DNA from 4 places in the Streptomyces sp. NPDC093225 genome. Region 4 is predicted to be linked to each of the others. Evidence: riboswitches for the same ligand, from Rfam matches in the RefSeq annotation. Region 4 holds a riboswitch; each other region holds the start of a gene.
The links. A riboswitch is a leader RNA that binds a small molecule or an ion and turns the genes downstream of it on or off. The one in region 4 is predicted to bind cyclic di-AMP.
Positions count from the first base shown of each region.

Region 1: another riboswitch for cyclic di-AMP. It lies ahead of ACIQCH_RS07310 (transglycosylase SLT domain-containing protein); the one in region 4 lies ahead of ACIQCH_RS04045 (M23 family metallopeptidase).
Region 2: another riboswitch for cyclic di-AMP. It lies ahead of ACIQCH_RS21610 (LysM peptidoglycan-binding domain-containing M23 family metallopeptidase); the one in region 4 lies ahead of ACIQCH_RS04045 (M23 family metallopeptidase).
Region 3: another riboswitch for cyclic di-AMP. It lies ahead of ACIQCH_RS13925 (C40 family peptidase); the one in region 4 lies ahead of ACIQCH_RS04045 (M23 family metallopeptidase).

Region 1 covers NZ_JBIVNX010000005.1:86,620-90,945, reverse strand. The annotation lists gene ACIQCH_RS07315 (FAD-binding oxidoreductase) at 1-829, shown strand, start outside; gene ACIQCH_RS07310 (transglycosylase SLT domain-containing protein) at 1,000-1,782, opposite strand; cyclic di-AMP (ydaO/yuaA leader) riboswitch at 1,787-1,948, opposite strand; gene ACIQCH_RS07305 (NADPH-dependent FMN reductase) at 2,528-3,199, shown strand; gene ACIQCH_RS07300 (hypothetical protein) at 3,208-3,507, opposite strand; gene ACIQCH_RS07295 (XdhC family protein) at 3,831-4,326, shown strand, end outside.
Region 2 covers NZ_JBIVNX010000023.1:68,000-72,325, forward strand. The annotation lists gene ACIQCH_RS21600 (MBL fold metallo-hydrolase) at 1-167, opposite strand, end outside; gene ACIQCH_RS21605 (SGNH/GDSL hydrolase family protein) at 477-1,289, opposite strand; gene ACIQCH_RS21610 (LysM peptidoglycan-binding domain-containing M23 family metallopeptidase) at 1,484-2,470, opposite strand; cyclic di-AMP (ydaO/yuaA leader) riboswitch at 2,475-2,679, opposite strand; gene ACIQCH_RS21615 (tyrosine-protein phosphatase) at 2,986-3,789, shown strand; gene ACIQCH_RS21620 (aspartate aminotransferase family protein) at 3,902-4,326, opposite strand, start outside.
Region 3 covers NZ_JBIVNX010000012.1:77,595-81,920, reverse strand. The annotation lists gene ACIQCH_RS13945 (DUF397 domain-containing protein) at 26-256, opposite strand; gene ACIQCH_RS13940 (helix-turn-helix domain-containing protein) at 271-1,134, opposite strand; gene ACIQCH_RS13935 (ATP-binding protein) at 1,362-1,814, shown strand; gene ACIQCH_RS13930 (VOC family protein) at 1,831-2,220, opposite strand; gene ACIQCH_RS13925 (C40 family peptidase) at 2,303-2,776, opposite strand; cyclic di-AMP (ydaO/yuaA leader) riboswitch at 2,780-3,003, opposite strand; gene ACIQCH_RS13920 (urease subunit gamma) at 3,626-3,928, shown strand; gene ACIQCH_RS13915 (urease subunit beta) at 3,940-4,251, shown strand; gene ACIQCH_RS13910 (urease subunit alpha) at 4,244-4,326, shown strand, end outside.
Region 4 covers NZ_JBIVNX010000003.1:17,798-22,123, reverse strand. The annotation lists gene lanKC (class III lanthionine synthetase LanKC) at 1-1,278, shown strand, start outside; gene ACIQCH_RS04055 (hypothetical protein) at 1,275-1,577, shown strand; tRNA gene ACIQCH_RS04050 (tRNA-Met) at 1,696-1,769, shown strand; cyclic di-AMP (ydaO/yuaA leader) riboswitch at 2,092-2,224, shown strand; gene ACIQCH_RS04045 (M23 family metallopeptidase) at 2,235-3,278, shown strand; partial or broken gene ACIQCH_RS04040 (PrsW family intramembrane metalloprotease) at 3,304-4,143, opposite strand; gene trmB (tRNA (guanosine(46)-N7)-methyltransferase TrmB) at 4,186-4,326, opposite strand, start outside.

The DNA.
Region 1 (4,326 bases), on a different contig from region 4:
GGACCCGTTCTGGAGCCAGCTCGAGTTCACCGTGGACGGCGGGGACGACCGGGACGGCCGGGACCGCGGGCCGAACGGCAGGAGCGGCGGGGACGGCAGGCATGGCGGGCACGGGGGACGGAGCGGACGGGGCGACGGCGCGGTGCCCGCGCCCGCCGTGCGGGTGGTGTGCCTGGACGGGCGGGCGGAGCTGGAGGAGGAGCTGGACCGACTGGCCGCGGCGGTCGGCGTGCAGCCGCGCGACCGGTACGTCGTCCGGCGCGGTTACGCCGACACGATGCGGGCGATGGCCGGGTGTCTCGGGTACGCGGCCGCGCAGTGCCGGCTGCCGGGCACGCTGCCGGGGCACGATCCGGCGGGACTGCTGGGGCGCGACTCGTACGCCGGCCGGTCGGACTTCTGGACCGGCGCGGGCCTGCCGCCGGCGGCCGTGGCCGCGCTGCTCGACGCGCTGGCCGGGTACCCGGGGGCGGTGCCGCCGGGCGGGCGGGGGGTGGTGCAGCTGGACGGGGTGTGCGGCGGCGCGCTGAACCGGGTGGGCGTCGCGGAGACCGCCTTCGCCCACCGCTCGTACGGGCTGCTCACCCAGTACCTGGCGTACTGGCCCGCCGGGGCCTCGGCGGCGGAGGCGGCCCGGCACGAGGCCTGGTTGGGCGGGCTGTGGTCCGCGCTGCGGCCGTGGGCGAGCGGGGCGGCTTACCAGAACTACGCCGACCCCGCGCTCACGGACTGGCGCGGGGCCTACTACGGGCCGAACCTGGCCCGCCTGGAAGCGCTGCGCCGCGCCCTGGACCCGGACCGCCTCTTCCGCTTCCCTCAGGCGTTGTGACCCGCCGCCCCTCCGCCGCGCGCGGTGGCCTCGGCCGCCGCCCGCCCGCGCGGTGACCCGCCGACGACGCGACGGCCGGCCCGATAGACCCCCGAGCGGTCTTCCGGGCCGGCCGAGGCGGCGGGCGCGGTGCCGGCGCGTGCAGCGCCGGCGTGCGGTACGGCGACCGGTCAGTAGGCGCCGAACACGTTGTCGATCGAACCGTAGCGGGCAGCCGCGTAGTTGCACGCCGCGGTGATGTTGGCGACCGGGTCGTAGAGGTCCATCGACGTGCCGGGCACGTGGTAGGCGTTGAACGTCGGCTGGATGACCTGGAGCAGGCCCTTCGACGGGATGCCGTTCTGGGCGTTGATGTCCCAGTTGTTGATGGCGAGCGGGTTGCCCGAGGACTCGCGCATGACGTTGCGGTAGATGCCGTTGTACGAGCCGGGGATGCCGTGCTTGGCCATGATGTCGAGGGACTCGCGGATCCAACCGTCGAGGTTGTTCGCGTACGTCTTCTTCACCACGGCCGGGGTGGCCTTGAGGGTCGTGGGGCGGGTCGAGCGGTCGGCGCGCGCGGCGGCGGTGCGGGCGGGGGCCGCGGCCTTGCCGTCCACGCGGAGCTTCATGCCCGGTCGGATCAGTGACGGGTCGTCACCGATGACGGACTTGTTGTCCTGGTACAGCTTCTTCCAACCGCCCGCCACACCGTGCTTCTTCGCGATCCCGGCGAGCGAGTCACCGGCGACGACGGAATACGTGGCCGGGGCCTTCAGAAGGGCCTCGGGGGTGAGGGTGGGGGCGGCGATCTTTGCGACAGTGATCGAATGCGTTGCCGTCGGGGCGGCCGCCGCGGCGGTGGTCGCGCCGATCACGGGCAGGGCCAGGGCGGCGCCGCCGGTGCCGACCGCGAAGAATCCGCGGCCGAGTCGAGAGTTCTTGGGACGGCGGTGCTTGCCTTTTCCGGGCATGGCGCATTCCTCTCCGTCGCCTGCGAGGTGAGCTGTCGGGTTCGGGCTGGAGATGCCCGGACGCGCTGGTCGAGCGCGCCTTCACCCCAAGCCGCACCGGATGGGCCGGTGCGGCGCTTACCTGGGTCCCCCGCTCCTGCCGTACGTGAATGAGTGAGTGGTGTGGGGAATCCGGGCGGCGGCAGGATTCGGCGTTCCACCCGGAATGAGCGTGACCGTAGGCGAGAGCTGCACGGCTGAACAAGTCCCGAATTCCTTAACGCAAAGTTGCCGCAGGAACGGCGACGGAAAACGAACATGATCGGCCGACACGCCGATGGCCAACTGAGGCTCCACAGAGCCGCAGTCGCGAAGTCGATCTCCCCGCCCCGACGCGTCCCACGTGACACATGTCACCGAATGCACGACGGTGCCACATAAGCGGGAAAGACCAGCCAAACCCGAGGAATTGACCGAGCCGGGCGTCACGCAACAGAAACCATCACTCCAGCCCAAATCGGACTTAAGGAATCAACTGGGTGAGGATGGAGCATTGCGGTGCGCCGGGTGTGCGGCTGCCCGGGTGACTTCCGTCCCGCGACGGCCCGGGCACCCGCCCCCGGCTCCGCGCGTGTGCTCCGCTCGGTGTGCCTCGCCCGTCGCCGCCCCGTCGCCGCCCCGTCGCCGCCCCGTCGGCGGCCCCGTCGGCGGCCCCGTCGGCGGCCCGCCGCCCGCCCGCCACCGCCCGCCCTGGAGGCCCCACCCCATGACCGCAGACTCCGCGCACGGGACGGGCCGCGAGCCGGTCCGCGTGCTGGTCTTCGGCGCCTCCCGGCGCTCCGACTCCCTCAACTCGCGGCTCGCCGAGCTCGTCGCCCGGCTCGCCGCCCAGGCCGGCGGCGCCGTCGACCTCGCGCGCATGGCCGACTTCGACATGCCGGTCTACGACGGCGACACCGAGCAGGAGACCGGCCTGCCGCAGGGCGCACTGGCGCTGCGCGAGCGGATCGCCTCCTGCGACGGCTTCGTGATCGCCTCGCCCGAGTACAACGCCTCCGTACCGGGCGTGCTGAAGAACGCGATCGACTGGGTCTCCCGAGTGCGCCCCCAGCCGTTCAAGGACAAGCACGCCCTGCTGGTGTCCGCCTCGCCCTCGCTGGTGGGCGGCAACCGCGGGCTGTGGGCCCTGCGCGTCCCGCTGGAGCACCTGGGCACCCGTGTCTACCCGGACATGTTCAGCCTCGCCCGCGCCCACGAGGGCTTCACGCCGGAGGGCAACCTGACCGACACCGGGCTCCAGGCGCGCCTGACGGACACGGTGGCGGCCTTCCTGCGCCTGGTGGAGGCGGACACCCGCTACGTCTGCCTGCAGCGCCGGTGGTACGAGTTCCTGAGCGACCGCACCGACGCGGCCGTCACGGAGCGCTCGCAGGACTGACGCGCGGGTCAGTCGCCGAGACCGGTGACGGCCAGGGCCGAGGCGATGGTGAGGACCGCGAGGATGGTCATGACCACGCGCAGCGCCGCCGCGCCCCGCTCCTGCGGAGGGAGCCCGGGACGCTCCCGGCGTTCGCTGGGGCCGGGCAGCCGGACGAGCGCGGCGTTCGCGCGCCGCAGCTGGTCGCAGCGGCCGCAGTCCTCGCCCTCGTGGCGGGACGGTGAGTCGAGCCAGTAGGCACCGCTCAGGGCGGCCACGGGTGCGTGGCGTGCGCCCGGCGGGGCGGCCGGGCCGGGAGGAGTCGTCACGGACGGCTCAACCCGGACCTCGCCGAACGGGAAACGGCGCCCTGGCACACCGGTATGAATTCGTTGTCTTCAGCCCGTGTACCGCCCCGTCGCGCGGCGCGCGCCCCCCGCGCCCGGGCCGGGCGCCCTGCCGGCGCGGGGTACGACCGGGCCTTGATCGACTTCCACCAAGGCCGTCCCGGGCCGGCCCCGGCAGATCGTCCAAGCGAGCGGGTTGGCGGACCGGCCGAAGTTCCGTCCGGCGCGGGTGCGCGGGCCGCCGGCGGGCATACGTTGGGGTCTGACCTGGGAAGACCGGGAAGACGCGAGAAGGGCGGCGTGTGATGCGCGAGCTGGTGGAGACGGCGCGGCGGTGGGCGGCCGAGGGGCGTACGGCGTTCCTGGCCCGGCCCGTGACCGAGCAGGGCTTCGGCCCCCGGGACCCCGCCGGGGCGCTGCTCGTCGATCCGCGGGGCGAGTGCGCGGGGAGCCTGTACCGGGGGGTGTTCGACGAGCAGCTCGTCGCGGAGGCGGCCGCGGTCCCGGACGGGGTGACGGCGCGGGTCTGCCAGGTGTCGGTGCACGGCACCGAGGCGACCGGCGCGGGCCTCACCTGCGGCGGGCAGTCGGAGATCCTGGTGCAGCCGCTGGCGTCCGTTCCCGGGCAGTGGTGGGAGGAGCTGGCGCTCGGGTCGAGCGCGGCCCTGGTGACGCGGCTGAGCGAGGACGGCACGCAGGCCGTGAGCACCGTCGTGCGCGTCGGCGACGGCGCCGCTCCCGCCGGCGGTCCGGAGGCGGTGCGCGAGGCCCTGGAGCTCCTGGGGCGGCACCGGGCGGGGC
Region 2 (4,326 bases), on a different contig from region 4:
ATGGAGCCGGAGGGGCCGCGCCGGGCCCCGAGCGGGTTCTGGAAGACGCCGTCGGCGAAGTTCGGCGAGCGGCGGATGCGCTCCATCCGTTCGCCGGACGGATCCGCGCCGAAGGCCTCGGGCCGCAGTGCGCGCAGCCCTGCTCGCAGGGAACGTGAGCCGGACAAGGCGCCTCCTGGGACGGTGGGTGCTGGTGAGAGCGGGTGGACGGGGTGTCTCTGCCCTTCCCAACGCGGGACCCGGCCGAAGGATTCCAGCCGCCGGGAATCCGGTCGTCCGGTTCACCGTGGCCGTTCCCCCCGGCCGGGGCGGTCATGCCGGCCGCCCCGGGCGGCCCGGCACGTTCGCCCGGTCGGAACAGCACGTTTGGCCCGGTCGGGTGGTCGCCCCACCCGGTCCGCACGGACACCGAACCCCACCGGGGCCGGCACCCGACCCCACCGGGGCCGGAACCGAACCCCACGGGACCGACCCCGCTACAGCGGCAGCAGATCCGGGCGCTTGGGCTCCACGTTGTCGCCCGAGGACTCGCCGCGCAGTCGGCGCCCGATCCACGGCACCAGGTGCTCGCGCGCCCACTGGATGTTGTCGCGGGTGACCTCGGCGGAGCCGCGCGGCTGCTCCGGCGGCCAGGGCTGGTCGGGGTCGGCCGGTACGTCCAGCCCGAGGACCTGGGCGGCCCGCAGCGCGACCCGGGTGTGGCCCTCCGGGGACAAGTGGAGCCGGTCGTGGTCCCACGCGCGCCGGTCCTGGACGGACTTGAGCGACCACAGGTCGAGGACCGGGCAGTCGTAACGGTCGGCGATGGCACGGACGTGCGCGGTGTACGTGGCGACCTTGCCGCGCAGGTGGCGCAGGACCGGTACGCCGCGGGTGTCGAAGCCCGTGGTGATCATCACGGTCGGGACGGCGCCCACGAGGTCGGCCACGGCCGCCTCGAAGCGCTCGGCGACCGCGTCGGGGTCGCTGCCCGGCCGGATGATGTCGTTGCCGCCCGCACAGAAGGTGACGAGCTCGGGGGCGAGCCCCTTGGCCCGCGGAAGCTGCTCGGCCACGATCTGGTCGAGGAGCCGGCCGCGGACGGCGAGGTTGGCGTACCGGAACTCGTGCTCGGGGAGCCGGTCGGCCAGGAGTACGGCCAGCCGGTCGGCCCAGCCGACGAAGGCGCCGTCGGGGCCGGGGTCGCCGACGCCCTCGGTGAAGCTGTCGCCGATCGCCGCGTAGGAGCCGATGGGAGGAAGAGGAGTTACGGGTGCCTGATCTGCTGATGGTGTCGAATCGCCTGCCACGGAACGACATCCTTCACCGAAGGATGTGACCTACGCGACCGTAAGGAGGGGTTGACGCAGGGTGATATGGACCACCCGGTCAGTTTGGCCGGAAAGCGTCGCCCGCGACCGGACCCGCCCTCCGGACCGAGCGGCGGCGCCGGCACCCCTCCTCGGTGCCGACCCCGCCGCTCGCCCCCTCCCCGGAACGCGCCTCAGACGTTGACGCCCTTGGCCCTCAGGTAGGCCAGCGGGTCGACGTCCTGGCCGTAGCTGGGACCGGTGCGGATCTCGAAGTGCAGGTGCGGGCCGGTGGAGTTGCCCGTCGAACCCGAGAGGCCGACGACCTCGCCCACGCGCACGGTCTGGCCGGCCGAGACGCTGAGCGACGACAGGTGGCCGTACTGCGAGTAGCGGCCGTCGGCGTGCCGGATGATCACCTCGTTGCCGTAGGCGCCCGCCCAGCCGGCGGAGACCACGGTGCCCGCGCCCACGGCGTGGACGGAGGTGCCGGTGCCGACCGCGAAGTCGATGCCGGTGTGGTAGCCGCTGGACCACATGCTGCCGCCCAGGTGGTACGGGGTGGTGATGGCGGCGCTGACCGGGACGACGAAGCTCGGGGCGGATGCGACGGCGGCCGCGGCTGCGGCGGACGCCGGCGCGGCGGCCGGGCGGGCGGCGGAGCGGCTGGCGGTCTGCGGGGCGGCGGACCGCTGCGCGGCAGCCGGGGCCTTCTTCGGAGCGGCCTGGGCCCCGGTCTTCGACCCGGTACCGGCCTTCGGCGCGGTACCGGCCCCGTGCCCGGCGGGAGACTCCGGTGCAGCGCCCCGGCCGGCCAGGCTGAGCTCCAGACCGGGGTGGATCAGGGACGGGTCGGCGCCGACGGCCCGGCGGTTGTCGGCGTACAGCTTCTGCCAGCCACCCGCCACGTGGTGCTCCGCGGCGATCTCCGAGAGGCAGTCGCCGGGCACGACGGTGTACGTGGACCGGGCCGCGGCCGGAGCCGGAGCCGCAACCGCAGCCGTCACAGCCGCGGGAGCGACGGCCGGAGCAGCGGCGGGAGCAGCGGCCGGAGCCGCGGCGTGGGCGCCCGCGGCGCCGATCAGGGGCAGCGCGAGGGCGGCGCCGCCGGTGCCGGCGGCGGCGAAGCCCCGGGCGAGCGGGCTGGACTTCGGTCGGCGGTGCTTACCCTTTCCGGGCATGGCGAATTCCTCTCCGGCGCCTGCGAGGTGAGCTGTCGGGTTCGGGCTGGAGGTGCCCGGCCGCGTGTGATCGCGACTTCACCCCGAGCCGTCCGGAAGAAGATCCGGAAGCCCGGACGGAGATCCGGAACTCCGGAGAAAGATCCGGAAACGGCGGTGTAACTGGTTCCCCCGCTCCTGCCGGACGAGTGATCGGGTGCGGTCCATCGGGCGGCGGCAGGATTTGGCGTTCCGCCCGGATCGATCGCGACCGTAATCGAGCACCTCGGAGCGGAACAAGCTTCGAATTCCCGAGCGGATTCCCTCCGGTGAATGATCGCCGGAATTCCGGTCACACTCCGTCTATTGCGCAGTCTTAACGGGCCTGCACAGAACGGAATTCAGGCTTCCATACCGGCCACAGACGGTCACCGTATGATCCTGCTCACGAGAGGGGCTCCATCTGCCGCCACATTGCGGTAACTTGACGCCAAGTAGTGCAATTCGGACATCACTCGAGCCGCAAGGAGTCCCTTGTGACCCAGCAGATACCCCAGGCGCCCACGGGCGAGCCGGAGCTGACCGGAGTGCGCAACTTCCGCGACGTGGGCGGCCTTCCGACCGTCGACGGACGACACGTACGTACAGGACTTCTGTACCGAAGCGGACATCTCGCTCATGCCACTGAAAACGATGCGGAATATCTCGCATCACTCGGACTCCACACCATCTTCGATTTCCGCAACGAAGAGGACACCCTCATCGAGGGCCGGGACGTCGAACTCCCCGGCGTCCGCCACGTCAGCATCCCGCTCTCCGACGTCGGCGACGGGAAGGAGTTCTGGGCCACGGTCCGCTCCGAGGACGTGGTCCGGCTGCGCACCGAACTCGGCGACGGCAAGGGCGAGGCCGGGATGGTCGCCTGGTACCGCAGACTCGTGCGCACCCGGACCGCCGAGCACGGCCGCATCGTCCACGCCCTCGCCGAGGACAACGTGCCGGCGCTCATGCACTGCGCGGCCGGCAAGGACCGGGCCGGCCTGTCGATGGCGGTGACCCTGCTCGCCCTCGGCGTGGAACGCGACGCGATCCTGGCGGACTACCTCGAGTCGAACGCCCCGCACCGCCGCTACGTGGTCCGCCCGCGCCCCGGCGTCCCGGCCCGCTCCCCCGAGGTCACGCGGCTGCTGAGCCCCCTGTTCGACGCCCGGGTCGAGTACCTCGAGGGCGCGTTCGGGGCCATCCAGGAGACCTGGGGCGGCGTCGAGGGCTACCTGGCCGAGGGCCTCGGCCTCACCCACGACACCCGCGAGCGGCTGCGCGCCCGCCTGCTGGTCTGAGCGCACCGCGGCCCGCGGCCGCGCCGGGGAGGCGGGTCACCCGCCCTCCCCGGCGTGCTCACCCGGCCGCCGACTCCCCCGCGCGCCCACCCGGCCACTTCCCCGCCCCCCCTCACCGCCCGCCGTTGACCGCCTGCTTCACCAGCATCCGCCCGAACTCCCACATCAGCCCGCCCCCACCGTGCGCCTCGTCCATCACCGCACGGAAGGCGGTCACGAACCGGTCCACGTCCGCCTCGTCGATGACCAGCGGCGGGATCAGCTTGATGACCTCCAGGTGGTCGCCCGAGACCTGGGTCAGGATCCGGTGCTTCTGCAGCAGCGGCGCCACGACCATCTGCGCGAAGAGCCCCTTGCGCGCCGCCTGGAGCATCGTCCACCGGCTGCGCAGCCCCAGCGACGAGGGCCGCCCGAACTCGATGCCGATCATCAGCCCCCGCCCGCGCACCTCGTGCAGCAGCTCGTACGTGTCGACGAGCGCGGCCAGCTTCCCGCGCAGCAGGTCGCCCGTCGCGCGGGCCCGGGCGACGATCCCCT
Region 3 (4,326 bases), on a different contig from region 4:
CCCGCCGGTTCCGGGGGAGAGGGGGTCAGCCCTCGGAACCGGGCAGGTCCGCCCGTACGTACGACAGGAAGCCCTGCCAGGCCGTGTCCGTGAACACGAGGGCGGGCCCTTCGACCCGCTTCGAGTCACGGACGGCCAGCAGCGTGCGGCCGAGCTCGGCGGCCTCCACGCAGTTGTTCATCCCGGTGCTGCGGCTGCTGCGCCGCCAGGTCGCTCTGTTCAGAAGTCCGCTCGGGGGTCGGGGGTTTGCGGACATGGGGGTGTGCCTCCTTACGCGCCGTCAGCGATCGCGCTGATGAGATCCGACGAGTCCTGGGGCGGGAGGGCGTGCGCCTGAATCGTGCGGAAGGCGGCGCTGTACGCCTCGAGGTCTTCTTTCCGCTCCAGATAGAGGCTACTCGTCAAATGGTCGAGAACAACCACGTCCAGATCGGCGATGTTCGGAAATGAGAAAATAACGAAAGGCCCGGTGAGGCCGAGATGGCCTCCCACACTGAACGGCAGTACCTGGAGCCGGACTTGGGGCAACTCCGCGACCGCCGTCAGGTGCCGCAGCTGCTCCGCCATCACCTCCGGACCGCCGATCTGCCGCCGCAGGACGGCCTCGTCGAGCACCGCACTCAGCTGGAGCGGCGGATCCGCGCGCAGCACCGACTGCCGGGCCAGCCGTACGTCGACCAGCGCGTCCACCTTCGGCTCCGGCATCCCCCCGAGCGCCGCCCGGGTCACCGCCCGTGCGTACGCGGGGGTCTGGAGCAGCCCGGGCACCACCGACAGCTCCACCGTCCGGGCCGCGCTCGCGGAGGCCTCCAGGCTGATGAAGTCCCGGTACTCCTGGGGCAGCAGGCCCCGGTACTCGTGCCACCACTGCCGCGCCTGGCCGGTGTCGCCCGCCGAGACGGCCAGCGCCTCCAGCAGTGCGCGCTCCCGGGCGTCGGACACGCCGTAGGCGTCCAGGAGGAGCCGGACGTCCTCCGGTTTCACGCCACTTCGACCCGTCTCGATGCGGCTGATTTTCGACTGGTGCCACCCGAGCAGCTGGGCTGCTTCCCCGCTGGTGAACCCGCAGCGGTCGCGCAGCGCGCGCAGTTCCTCGCCCAGCTTGCGGCGGCGCACCGCGGGACCGTGCTGCATGCCGGCCTCCTTCCACCGGCGCACCCGCGCCAGTCCTACGCCCAAATACGGTCTTCCGTAGCAGAGTTCACCGCTTTGAGCGACAGATATATGCATATCTTGGTGGAACGCCAGCGTCGGCGCCGCCATGAGTGGCAGTCTGGCGCGGAGCACAGATCCGGGACCGTCCTCGAGGTCATCCGCTACGAGTCGGAGTCCGGCCCCGGTGGGAAAGGGACAGTGTCGCCATGGCAGACCACCAGGAAGCATCCGTCACTCTGCCGAGCGATCCCGCCTCGGTGTCCGCGGCCCGCCGCTACGTCGCGGACGTGCTGTCCGAATGGGGCCTGCCCGAGGACGCCGGCCAGGCCGACAGCGTCCGGCTGATCGTCTCCGAACTCGCCACCAACGCCGTGCAGCACACCTTCGGCCGGTCCCCGGTGTTCACGGTGGACATGCGGCTGGAGCGTGACGAGCTGCTGCGGATCGGGGTGACCGACAGTCACCCGCGCTGGCCCCGACGCCTGCCGGCCGCCGTCCAGCAGGACAACGGCCGGGGCATGGTGATCATCCGCTGGCTCACGGCGGAGGCGGGCGGCCGGTTGTCGGTGAGCCCGACCGCCGACGGGGGCAAGACGGTGTGGATCGTGCTGCCGTGGACGGCGGCCGCGGCCCCCGCCCCCGCCGAACGGACCTGCTGACGCGGCGTCGGGGCGCTCAGACCAGTCCGCGCTCGACGGCACTGCGCTCCACGCAGAACTCGTTGCCCTCCGGGTCGGACATGACCACCCAGCCCATGCCCTCCGAGGTCCTGCGGTCGTCCTCGATCCGGGCCCCGAGCTCGAGGAGCCGCGCCACCTCCTCGTCCCGGGTGCCGGTGGGCGGCTGGATGTCGAGGTGGACGCGGTTCTTGCCGGACTTCTCCTCGGGCACCTGGCAGAACAGGATTCCCGGCGCTCCTGGCTGCTGCGGGTCGAGCAGCACCTCCGGGTCGCCCTTCTCGGTCGGGTCGAGGGCGTAGCCGGTGACGGCGGCCCAGAACTCGGCGAGCCGGTAGGGGTCGCGGGCGTCGAAGTTGATGTGCCGGACGGGGTTGAGAAAGGACACGGCTCTCCTCGGTGGCGGATCCCGGCCCGGTGCGCCGGGATCCGCCAACCTACCCGCGTACACCCCGTGGGGGGCGGTGATTTCAGCGCACGCGGCCGTACCACACGCTGTTCGTCCAGATCTTCTCGAGGCGGACCGTGGAGCCCGTCTTCGGCGAGTGCCAGATCCGGTTCGCGCCGGCGTAGATGCCCACGTGGTAGACGGACGAGCCGTAGTGGAAGAACACCAGGTCCCCGGGCCGGCGGGAGCCCGCGGAGACGTGCGAGGTGCGGTTGTACTGCTGGGCCGCCGTGCGGGGCAGCGACTTGCCGGCCTTCTTGAAGGAGTAGAGGGTCAGGCCCGAGCAGTCGAACCGGTGCGGCCCGACCGCCCCCCACTGGTACGGGGCGCCCCTCTTCGATGCGGCCACCTGGAGCGCCTTGGTGCCGGGCGTCGCCGCGGCGGCCTCGCCCTGGGCGCCGGGGGCGAGGAGCGTGGCCCCGGCCACGGCGAGCGCGAGGGCCGAGGTGACCCCGGCTCGGGACAGCACGGACGGGACGTTCGTGAGCGCGGACATGCGCAACCCTTCGTCAGCCGCCTGTGAAGGATGACCTGTCGGGTTCGGGCGGCGAAGTTCGCCCGGCCGCAGAACGCCCCGTCCCCATGTGCGGGACGGGACGACGTACGGCTTCACCCCAAGGGCCGGCAACGGACCTGACGGTCCGCCGACCCGTACTGCTGGGTCCTCCACTCCTGCCGATGCATTCCTGTCGACCAGTCATCCGGGTGAGGCGGCAGGACTCGGCGTCCGCCCGGACCGCCCCGCCGTGGTGGCGGGGGCTTGTCGTCGACAGGGATCCTCACCCAGGAATTGCCCGAAAACCGCATCGAATCGGCGATATGTGAGACTCGTCACGTATGCCGGAATTGTGGTTTCCGGCTCCGGTTCCGGCCGTTCAGGTGACAAGGACGCATGCTCTGACCTGCGCGGTTGCGGTCTGCGCCGGTCTGTCCGGTACTGCGTCAAGAATGCATAAGTGGAGGGCGCCCGTTCGGGTGACTCTGGCCGGAACGTCGATGCTTCGTCAGGTCGCGAGGCGTACTGGCATGGCTACGCTGGGTGTTCATGGCCCGCTCGTGCAACACCCGCATGCGGCCGCCGGTCCACGCGGCGGCCCGCGTCCGAACCGTGCGACCGCCCGAAACGTGGGGTAACACGACGGAAAAGCGCGAGCCCTACGCTGCGGGGCCCGGTCCGTGTCCCCGGCTGGCGCAAAGCGGTAGTCATCGAAGGGCCAAAAAGAGCTCTGCGAGCGGCAAGTCATCACCAGCAGTTGGCAAGGGAAGGTCAACAGGTTGTTGACCGCGGATATGGTCCGGTTCGCTCCGCACTTGATCATCCGTAACCGCAGTGAGGTGACCCCCCGTGCAACTGACACCGCACGAACAAGAGCGGCTTCTCATCCACGTCGCCGCCGACGTGGCCGAGAAGCGGAGGGCCCGCGGCCTGCGGCTCAACCACCCCGAGGCGATCGCCCTCATCACCTCGCACATCCTCGAAGGCGCCCGCGACGGCCGCACGGTGGCCGAGCTCATGGCCTCCGGGCGCAAGATCCTCACCCGTGACGACGTCATGGAGGGCATCCCCGAGATGATCCACGACGTCCAGGTCGAGGCCACCTTCCCCGACGGCACCAAGCTCGTCACCGTCCACGACCCGATCGTCTGAGGGGGCCCGACGTGATTCCCGGCGAGATCCTCCACGCGGACGGGCCCGTGACCCTCAACGCGGGCCGCCCCATCACCCGTCTGACCGTGCTGAACGCCGCCGACCGCCCCGTACAGGTCGGCTCCCACTACCACTTCGCCGAGGTCAACCCCGGTCTGGACCTCGACCGCGCGGCCGCCCGCGGCCGGCGCCTGAACATCGCCGCCGGCACCGCCGTCCGCTTCGAGCCCGGCATCCCGGTCGAGGTCGAGCTCGTACCACTGGCGGGCCTGCGCACGGTGCCCGGACTGCGTGGCGAGACGGGCGGTGCCCTCGATGGCTGAGCTCACCCGACAGGCCTACGCCGCCCTGTTCGGCCCCACCACCGGCGACCGGATCCGGCTGGCCGACACCGACCT
Region 4 (4,326 bases):
GACTTCGGCGACCGGGTGCGCGCGGAGCTCGCCCTCGGCGCCGAGCTGGAACTGCCCGGGGCGGCGGACGTGGTCCGGCCGCTGTGGAGCCTGCCCGCGGCCGCGCCCGACGCGCTGGTCGAGGCGGAGGGGCTGGCCGCCCTGGCCGAGCGGGTGGGCGAGGGCATCCTGGCCACCGCCACCCCCGAGCGCACCGACCGGCTCTTCCCCGGCGACATCGAGCAGTTCGCGCACCCCGGTGGCGGGGTCGCGGTGGCGCACGGTGCCGCGGGCGTGCTGTGGGCCCTGCACAACGCGGGCCTGCCGGTGCCCGAGGAGCACGTGGACTGGCTGGTCACCGCCGCCCGCGAACTGGAGGACCCGCGCCCGGGCCTGTACGACGGGCTCTCGGGCATCGCCTGCGTGCTGGCCGGGCTCGGCCGCCACGCCGAGGCCGCGGAGTTCATGGACCGCGCGGCCGCGCTGCCCTGCGACGAGGCCGGGGACGGCCTCAACTCCGGTACGGCCGGACTGGGCCTGGCGCTGCTCGCCCTGGGACGCGCCGAGGACGCCCGGATCCTGGCGGTCACCCTGGCCGAGCGGATCCTGATGGGTGCCGCGGACCTGCCCGTGGCCGACCCGGAGGCCGCCGCCGACCGCAAGGCCAAGCGGCACCTGCCGGGCCTGCTCTACGGGGGCGCCGGCCAGGCGCTGTTCCTGCTGCGGGTGCACGACCAGCTGGCCCGGGAGGCGGGCGGACCGGTCGCGGACGAGCGGCTGGTCGAGGCGGCCGCCCGCATCCTGCGCCACGACCTCACCGAGTCGGGCCGGCTGCCCGGCGGGCCCGAGGTGCTGGAGCAGGCGCCCTGGCGCGGGCCGCACATCGCCTGCGGCAGCGCCGGCCAGGTCATCGCCCTGCACGAGCTGCTGCGGCACCGGCAGGACCCGGAGCTCACCGCGGTCTACGAGGCGATGCGCACCGACCTGACCACGGACTACCACCCCGGCATCGGCCTCTACACCGGCCGGGCCGGCGCCATGGCGGCGCTGCTGCACACCTTCGACGGCAGCACCGCCGCCCGGGACACCCTGCGGGCGCAGTTCGCGGGCCTGGGCTGGCACGCCGTACCGCACGACGGCCGGCTGGCGTTCCTCGGCGAGCACTCGCTGCGGCTGTCGGCGGACCTGGCCACCGGTGCCGCCGGCGTGCTGGCCGTGCTGGGCGCGCTGGCGGGTGCGGACCGGCCCGCGCTGCCCTTCCTGGACGCGCTCGGCCTGCCCGTGGCCGCCGGACGATGACCGCTCCGGCGCCCGGCGCGTACGGGACGAGCACCCTGGTGCGCATCGAGGTCACCGACCTGGCCCCGGCCGGGGCCGCCGCCGAGACGGCCGCCGTACGGCTGATCGCGCTGCTGCCCGCAGGGTGGCGCGCCACCCTGCGGGAGTGCGCGGCCGGCTGGGCGACCCTGAGCCTCACGCCCCCGGCGACCCCGGCGCCCCCGGCGGTCCCGCCGGGGCCGGGCGGGGCGGCCGCGGCCCGGGCGGTGGTGGACCAGGTGCTGCGGCACCCGGCGCTGCGCGGCTGGGCGCAGGTCTGACGGCCCTTCCGGCGGCCGCGGGGCCCGGGTCGGACCGGGCTCCGCGGCCGCCGCGGCGGGCCGCCCCGCGGAGGTGGTGCCGAGCACCCGCTCGGATGGCGTAAGCTGGTGTCACCGACGCGGGGTGGAGCAGCTCGGTAGCTCGCTGGGCTCATAACCCAGAGGTCGCAGGTTCAAATCCTGTCCCCGCTACTGAAGACGAAGGCCCGGATCCATGGGATCCGGGCCTTCGTCGTGTCCGCGCACCGTCCACCACGTTCCGTAGCCGAAAGGGCGCGCTCCGCACAGCTGCTGAAGGTGCGTCAGGGGTGGGATCCGGCCGCGCGGAGACCCTCCGGGGCGGCAACTCGTCCCTATTTTTCCTGTGGTAGGGCATAAGTCGTGGCCAAAGTCGGTCACGTACTGCTGAGTTGACCGGAAGGATCATGGCGCGGCGCTTGGAATCACTCACCGTTGTCTATTACCGTTCGATAACGCAGCGCGGCTGTCCCAGCCGTCGTCAGTGACGGCACCGCGCGCGTGCGCGCCGAATCCCGTGAGGGAACCGGGGAACCACCACCATGGGGTGCATCGGGCCCGCCGGCCCGTAGGAGACCTTCCTGCTCCGAACCCGTCAGCTAACCCGGTAGGCGAAGAAGGAAGGAAAGGAGCGCCCCCGTGGCGTCCAACGGGCCTGCCGCCGACATCCCCCCGTCCTCCACGGACCCCGCCGCCCCCGAGGGCGCCGGCGCGTGGGGCGAGTGGAACCCCACCGAGGACTCCGTACGCCCCGCCGGCGGCCGCCACCGCGTCGTCAAGCAGCGCAACGGCCTGGCCCGCAGCTCCACCGTCCTCGGCGTCGGCATCATCGCCGCCGTCGGCGCGGGTGGCATCGCCACCGCCCAGGACAAGCCCCCGGTCGCGATATCCATCCCCTCGCTGCTCCCGGACGAGCTGCCCGACGTCCTCCCCGACGCGCTCACCGGCCACGCGGACGCACCCGGGACCACCACCGCCGTCGCAGCCCCGCTCACCGGCGCCGGGGTCACCCCCGCCCAGGCCGCGCGGGGCACCGACGCCGGCGAGGCGCTGCGCAACCGGATCCTCCAGCAGGCCGAGTCGCAGGCCGACGCCGCGGCCGCCGAGGCCAAGGCCGCCGCCCAGCGCGCCGCCGAGGAGGCCGCCGCGGCCAAGGCGAAGGCGGAGGCCGAGGCGGCCCGCGAGCAGGCCGAGGCCGCGGCCGCCGCGAAGGCCGCTGCCGAGAAGGCCGCCGAGGAGAAGGCCGCCGCGGAGAAGGCGGAGAAGGAGCGGCTCGCGAAGCTGGCCGGCTCCTACACCCTCCCCACCTCCTCGTACACGCTGACCTCGCACTACGGCGACGCCGGCTCGATGTGGTCCTCCGGCCACCACACCGGCCTCGACTTCGCCGCCCCGACCGGCACCCCGGTCAAGGCCGTGCACGGCGGCACCATCACCTCCGCCGGCTGGTCGGGCCCGTACGGCTACCGCATCGTCCTCAAGCTCCAGGACGGCACCGAGCTCTGGTACTGCCACCTGTCCTCGATCTCGGTCGCCTCGGGCACCGTCGAGACCGGCCAGACCATCGGCCGGGTCGGCGCCACCGGCAACGTCACCGGCCCCCACCTGCACCTCGAAGTGCGGATCGACGGAGCGACGGCGGACCCGCTGGCCTGGCTGGCCGACCGCGGGGTGAACGCATAGCGGGGACGAAGACGGCCCCCGGCCACCGCCGGGTCCGCACCGCCAGCCACGCCAGCAGGCCGAAGACCGGCACCATCACGGTCCCGTAGACGACGTAGAAGCCGTACTCGCCGAACTCCGAGGAGCTGTTCCACAGAGCGTGCACGGCCATGGCCGCCGCCAGCCCCGCCGCCGGCGGCCAGGTCCGGGCCCGGCGTCCGCGCCCGACCCCCCGCCCCGGCCCGTACGCGTACCCGTACGCCGCCCAGCCGAAGCCGAGCCCGGTCCACACCGTGAACAGCGGGTGCGCGAAGGGCGACAGCACCGCCCGGACGAAGAAGGTCGCGGCGGTCACCGATCCCATGACGGACGTACCGGTGCCCAGGTCCTGCCCGAAGGCGTTGCCGAGGTAGAGGATGTTCTCGGTGAACGCGAAGCCGGTCGCGGTGAACCCGGCCACCACGATCCCGTCCGCGACCCCCCTGAACTCCCGCCCCCGGAACAGGAACACCAGCAGCAGCGCGCCCGCCTTCGCGAACTCCTCCACCACCGGGGCGATCACCACGGAGCCCAGCAGGTCGGCCTCCGCCGGGTCGGCCGCCGCGGATATCCACCGGGTGGCGAAGCTGTTCGCCACTATGGCGATCAGCGCCGCGGCGCAGGCCCCCCAGACGAAGGCGAACAGGTGCTGCGGCCAGACGCCGCCCCCCGGCCGCGTCCGCCCCAGCCAGTGGAACACCGCCATCAGCGGTGGCACCGGCAGGACGGCGAGACCGAGGCCGACGAGGAACCCCTGGGTGCCGGTCTGTTCCCGAACGAGTTCGAGGATCAGCACTCCGGCGGCCGCGAGCAGCCCGATGGACGCACGAGACAGGACCCGGAACACGCCACGACGGTAGCGGTCCGGGCCCTGACCGGAGGGCGGGTTTCAGTTCTGGATACGCCGGAAGAGGAGGTCGTGTACGACGTGCCCCTTGTCCAGGCCCTGGCCCTCGAAGCGGGTCAGCGGCCGGAAGTCCGGGCGCGGCGCGTAGCCGCCGCCGGGCACGGTGTTCTCGAAGTCCGGGTG